Linked DNA regions of Corallococcus caeni. The protein of the gene in region 1 interacts with the protein of each later gene in a pairwise test. Links are inferred from orthologs where the notes say so. Each region holds a gene or a part of one and is shown in the gene's direction. Other genes may lie near its edges.

Region 1 (3,176 bases):
GACCGACCCGTCGCTCACGTTCACGAAGCTGATGCCCGCCTTGGAGTCGCGGCGCGTCCGCACCCAGCCGCGCACCTCCACCTTCGAGCCCGCTTCGACGGCCCCCGACAGGGCCTTCTTCACACTCACGACCTGCATGGTGCTCTCCCTCTGCTCCAGACCGGGAAGGCGAGTTAGTCGCGCCCGGGCCCGAGGGCAAGCACCGAGCGAGGCCCACCCCCTGCCTGGGGCCGGCCTGGCCCCCTCCCACCCGGGTTCCCGGTCAGGGGCCCCGGGGCGCCGGGCGTCCAGGCTTTCGACGCGCCAAGACTTGTTGCCCGCGTGTCCTACCTCCCGCTAAGAGTCCGAGGAGCCATGGCGATGAACGAGCGTTACGAGCCGCAGTCGATTGAAGGAAAGTGGCAGACCCGCTGGGAAGAGGAGGGCCTCTTCCGGGCAGGCAGGCGTCCGGACGCCCCCAAGAAGTACGTCCTGGAGATGCTGCCGTACCCCAGCGGCCAGATGCACATGGGGCACGTGCGCAACTACCTCATCGGGGACGTCTACGCGCGCTACTACCAGATGCGCGGCTTCGACGTGCTGCACCCCATGGGGTGGGACGCCTTCGGTCTGCCGGCGGAGAACGCGGCCATCAAGGACGGCGTCCACCCGGTCATCCGCACCCGCGAGAACATCGAATCGTTCAAGGCGGAGATCAAGACGCTCGGCTACAGCTACGACTGGACGCGCGAGGTCAACACCAGCCAGCCGGAGTACTACCGCTGGAACCAGTGGTTCTTCCTCCAGATGCTGGAGCGCGGGCTCGTCTATCGCCGCTTCAGCAAGGTGAACTGGTGCACGGGCTGCCTCACCGTCATCGCCAACGAGCAGGTGAAGGACGGCCGCTGCGAGCGCTGCGACTCCGAGGTGCAGGACAAGGAGATGCCCGAGTGGGCGTTCCGCATCACGAAGTACTCGCAGGACCTGCTCGACGCGCTCGACACGCTCAAGGAGTGGCCGGACCGCATCACCGCCGCCCAGCGCAACTGGATTGGCCGCTCGGACGGCGCGGAGGTGGACTTCCGCGTGCAGGGGCATGACGCCGCCCTGCGCGTCTTCACCACCCGCGTGGACACGCTCTACGGCTGCACCTACGTGGTGCTCGCGCCGGACCACAAGCTCGTGGCCCAGGTGACGACGGCGGACCGCCGCGCGGACGTGGACGCGTTCGCGAAGAAGATGGCCGCGCAGAACAAGACGGAGCGGCTGGGCGAGGACGCGGAGAAGGAGGGCGTCTTCACCGGCGGCTACGCGCTGAACCCGGTGACGGGCCAGCCGGTGCCCATCTGGATCGCCAACTTCGTGGTGAGCGACTACGGCACCGGCGCGGTGATGAGCGTGCCGGCGCACGACGCCCGCGACTTCGCCTTCGCGCGCAAGTACGCGCTGCCCGTGCGCGTCGTCATCCAGCCCGCGACGGGCGACAAGCTCGGCGCTGGGGAGACGCTGGAGGCGGCCTACACGGAGGACGGCGTGCTGGTGGACTCCGGTGACTTCACCGGAATGCCTTCGGCCGAAGCGCGCGTGAAGCTGGCCGCGAAGCTGGAGGGGCAGGGGCAGGGCAAGGCGACGGTGACGTACCGCCAGAAGGACTGGGGCTTCAGCCGCCAGCGCTACTGGGGCACGCCCATCCCCATCGTCTACTGCGAGAAGTGCGACCCGGAGCGCAAGGGCATCCCCGTCCCGGAGGACCAGCTCCCGGTGCGGCTGCCGGACATCGACACGCAGGCGGTGCTCACCGGCAAGGGTGAGCCGCCGCTCGCGAAGGTGCCGTCCTTCATCAACACGACCTGCCCGAAGTGCGGCGGCCCCGCGCGCCGGGAGGCGGAGACGATGGACACGTTCGTCGACTCCTGCTGGTACTTCGCGCGCTACCTGTCGCCGAAGTACGACGCCGCGCCCTTCGACCCGAAGGAGGGCAAGCGCTGGCTGCCCGTGGACATCTACGTGGGCGGCCCCGAGCACGGCGTGATGCACCTGCTCTACTTCCGGTTCTGGACCCGGGTGATGAAGCTGCTCGGGCTCTCTCCGGTGGACGAGCCCGTCACGCGGCTGATCACGCAGGGCATCGTCAACGGCGCGGACGGCCGCAAGATGGGCAAGCGCTACGGCAACGGCGTGGCGCCCAACACCATCGTGGCGAAGTACGGCGCGGACACGGCGCGCACCTACGTGCTCTTCGCGGGCCCGCCGGAGCGCGACTTCGACTGGTCCCACGAGCAGGTGGAGGGCGTCTTCCGCTTCCTCAAGCGCGTGTGGACGCTGGCCGCCACGCACCACGCTTCCTCGGCGGAGGCCACGCACTCGGGCCCCTACGAGGGCAAGGCGCTGGAGACGCGCCGCGCGGCGCACAAGTGCGTCAAGCGCGTGACGGAGGCCATCGAGCGCCTGTCCTTCAACACCGCCGTCGCCGGCGTGATGGAGTGCGTGAACGCGCTCTACGCGGTGGGCACGCCGGAGACGCCCGCGGAGAAGGCGGCGATGGGCGAGGCGATGCGGCTGCTCGCGCGCATCCTCACCCCGTTCGCGCCGCACATCGCGGACGAGCTGGCGGAGGCCTACGGCGCGAAGTCGTCCACCGTCACGGAGGCCTGGCCGGAGTTCGACCCGGCGCTGGTGGTGGACGACGTGATTCCGTACGCCGTGCAGGTAAACGGCAAGCTGCGCGCGGAGGTGCGCGTGGCGGCGGACGCGGACGAGGCGGCGGTGCGCGCGGCGGCGGAGGCGGACGACAAGGTGAAGGCCGCCCTCGAAGGCAAGACGCTGCGCAAGTTCGTCTTCGTCCCCAAGCGGCTGGTGAACTTCGTCGTCGGCTGACGGCAAGCGAGGGAGGGGAAGTGCCCGCGGAAGTGCTCGTCATGTGCTCCTCCTGCGGGCGCCCCCAGACGGCGGCCCGGCGCCGCTGTGCCTTCTGCAACGCGGAGCTGCCGGAGGCACCCCTGCCCCCCGTGGCTCCGGAGGCTTCTGCCCCTCCGCCCCGCGTCTCCCCGCTGGCGCTGGACCTGGGCAACCGGCGCACCCTGGCGGTGAGCGACGAACGGCTGTCGTTCCAGGGGCGCCCGGGCGGGGGCCCGGCGCTCGACGTGCCGTGGACGCGGGTGCGGCGCCTGGAGTGGAGCACGCGGCCGTACCTGGAG
Region 2 (2,950 bases), on another replicon or contig:
GTCCGTCCGCGCGGCGCTCGGAAGCACCTTCCAGGGTGCAGCACCACCCAAGTCCTGGGAACGGACCGGAGGGCGCGTGGGCCTGTGGTTGGGAAGAGACGGCGCCGGGGGAACCCCTGCGCCTGGAATCGCGCTGGAAACTATTGACCGCCTCCAGAGCTGTCAAGGCATCCGTGCCTGGCTCTGTCCCGTTTTTCAGGGGGTTGCACTGGAGGGCGGGGGTCCCACCAACAGGGAATCCGCTATGTATCTGAAATTCGGGCCTAATGGGGCGACGGAAGCGCCTCCTTGGCGTGCAACACGCGTCCCCGGGCTCCCCTTCCCGTGAACCCGTAAGCCCTGTCAGGTGGGGCCGGTAGAGTGGTGCTCCTCCAACGCGGGGCGTGCGCAACTGGCCGCGCCCATGAATTGGGGTAAGGACACACCCCGTGGACACCTTCCCGAAAGCCGAAGCCCGCGCCCGAGCGCTCCGCCAGGAGCTGGCCCACCACAACCACCGCTACTACGTGCTGGACGCGCCGGAGATCAGCGACGCGCAGTACGACACGCTGATGCGTGAGCTCCAGGCGCTGGAGGAGAAGTACCCCCAGCTCGTCACGCCGGATTCGCCCACCCAGCGCGTGGGCGGCGCGGCGGTGGAGGACTTCGGGCAGGTGGTGCACACCACGCAGATGCTGTCCCTGGCGAACATCTTCGATGACGCCGGGCTGGTGGAGTTCGACGAGCGCATCCGCAAGCTGACCGGCCTCACGCAGGTGGGCTACGTGTGCGAGCCCAAGCTGGACGGCCTGGCCATCTCGCTGCGGTTCGAGGGCGGCCGCTTCATCCAGGGCGCCACGCGCGGCGACGGCACCACCGGCGAGGACGTCACGGCGAACCTGCGCACCATCAAGAGCCTGCCCCTGGAGCTGTTCCCCCAGGACGGCGTGAAGGTGCCCAGGCGGCTGGAGGTGCGCGGCGAGGTCTTCATCCGCAAGGAGGACTTCCGCAAGCTCAACGAGAAGCGCGAGGAGGAGGGCGAGTCGCTCTTCGCCAACCCGCGCAACGCCGCCGCGGGAAGCCTGCGCCAGCTGGACCCCAAGGAGACCGCCGCCCGGCCCCTGTCCGTCTACCTCTACGAATGCGTGCCCGGCGACGGCGTGCCCGCCTTCAAGTCGCACACGGAGAAGCTGGAGTACCTCAAGACGCTGGGCCTGCCCATCAACCGCTACCAGGCCGCGGAAGGGGCCGACGGGGTGCGCCAGCGCTACGACGAGTCCCTGAAGGGCCGCCACGCCCTGCCCTTCGAAGTGGACGGCATGGTGGTGAAGGTGGACGACGAGGACCTGCGCCGCCGCCTGGGCCAGGTGTCCAAGAGCCCGCGCTGGGCCGTGGCCTACAAGTTCCCGCCGGAGGAGGAGTCCACCACGGTGGAGGACATCGGCATCCAGGTGGGCCGCACGGGCGCGCTCACGCCGGTGGCGCACCTGAAGCCGGTGAAGGTGGGCGGCGTGACGGTGTCGCGCGCCACGCTGCACAACGAGGACGAGCTGCGCCGCAAGAACGTGCGCAAGGGCGACACCGTCTTCGTGCGCCGCGCGGGCGACGTGATTCCGGAGATCGTCTCCGTGGTGCTGTCCAAGCGCCCGGAGGACTCCCAGCCCTTCACCTTCCCCACCCACTGCCCGGTGTGCGGCGCGGTGGCGGCCAAGGACGAGGACGGCGCCATCATCCGCTGCACGGGCGCGTCCTGCCCCGCGCAGCTGGTGGAGAAGGTGCGCCACTTCGCCAGCCGCATCGCCATGGACATCGAGGGCCTGGGGGACAAGCTGGCCAACCAGCTCGTCACCTCCGGGCAGGTGAAGACGTTCGCGGACGTGTACGCGCTCACCCGGGACTCGCTGCTCAAGCTGGAGCGCATGGGGGAGAAGAGCGCGGACAACCTCCTGGCCTCCATCGAGGGCAGCAAGGACACCACCCAGCGCCGCTTCCTGTATTCGCTGGGCATCCGCCACGTGGGCGACTCCACGGCGCGCGCGCTGGCGGAGGCCTTCCCGGACGTGAAGTCGCTCTTCACGGCCAGCCTGGAGGACATCAGCCGGGTGAAGGACGTGGGCCCGGTGATGGCGCAGGTCATCCACACCTTCTTCCAGGAGCCCCAGAACCAGGCCGCCATCCAGGCCCTGCTGGACGCGGGGGTGCGGCCCGCGCCCCCGGCGGTCGCCACGGGCGGCCCCTTCGTGGGCAAGACGGTGGTGCTCACCGGCACCATGGCGGGGCTGGCGCGCGAGCAGGCCAAGGAGGAAATCGAACGGCGCGGGGGTAAGGTCTCCGGAAGTGTCTCGCGCAAGACCGATTTCGTCGTCGCCGGCGAGGACGCGGGCACCAAGCTGAAGAAGGCGCAGGAACTCGGGGTAAGAATCCTGGATGAGCAGGCGTTCCTGAAGCTGCTAGAAGGGGACGTCAGAGCATGAGGCCAGAGGCATGAGCACGCAGCGCCGGGCGACCCTGCGCATCCAGGGCACGGTCCAGGGCGTCTCCTACCGGGAGAGCGCCCGCCAGGAGGCGCTGCGTCTTGGCCTTTCAGGCTGGGTGCGCAACCGGAGCGACGGCTCCGTGGAGGCCACGGTGGAAGGCGAACCGGGCGCGCTGGAAGACTTCATCCGCTGGTGTCACTCGGGTCCCCGCCTGGCGCGCGTCACGGACGTGGCGCGCAGCGACGGCGGGGCCACTGGCGAATTCCGCACCTTCACGGTGGAGCGCACATCATGACGCCCTACGCCCTGGCTTCCCTGCCGGCCATGCTGGGCATCCGGTCCGGCACCAAGGTTTCCGTCATCAACCCCCCGCGGGGCTTCGTGCAGAAGCTCAACCCGCTGCCGGACGGGGTGGAGTTCCTCGTCACGGCCCAGACGGGGCTGGACGTCATCCTCTTCTTCACCTCCGACGCCACGGAGCTGGTGCAGCGGCT

What was found. Proteins that work in one complex are often made in the same cells at the same time.
Region 2: the proteins of leuS (region 1) and ligA interact in binary tests that used the Escherichia coli proteins (3 or more experiments, as listed by UniProt). The link is inferred for Corallococcus caeni from one-to-one orthologs.

Annotation. Positions count from the first base shown.
Region 1 is NZ_BTTW01000015.1:43,982-47,157, reverse strand. What follows is about bases 1-3,105. They hold leuS (leucine--tRNA ligase), read left to right. Parts: upstream 1-354; coding sequence 355-2,856; downstream 2,857-3,105. Other genes in these bases: AABA78_RS37870 (hypothetical protein), read left to right, coding at 2,898-3,105; asnS (asparagine--tRNA ligase), read right to left, coding at 1-138. Outside these bases: more of AABA78_RS37870, read left to right, coding at 3,106-3,176.
Region 2 is NZ_BTTW01000001.1:1,404,584-1,407,533, forward strand. What follows is about bases 62-2,940. They hold ligA (NAD-dependent DNA ligase LigA), read left to right. Parts: upstream 62-428; coding sequence 429-2,453; downstream 2,454-2,940. Other genes in these bases: AABA78_RS05580 (acylphosphatase), read left to right, coding at 2,464-2,751; AABA78_RS05585 (DUF3052 family protein), read left to right, coding at 2,748-2,940. Outside these bases: more of AABA78_RS05585, read left to right, coding at 2,941-2,950. UniProt on the Escherichia coli protein: DNA ligase that catalyzes the formation of phosphodiester linkages between 5'-phosphoryl and 3'-hydroxyl groups in double-stranded DNA using NAD as a coenzyme and as the energy source for the reaction.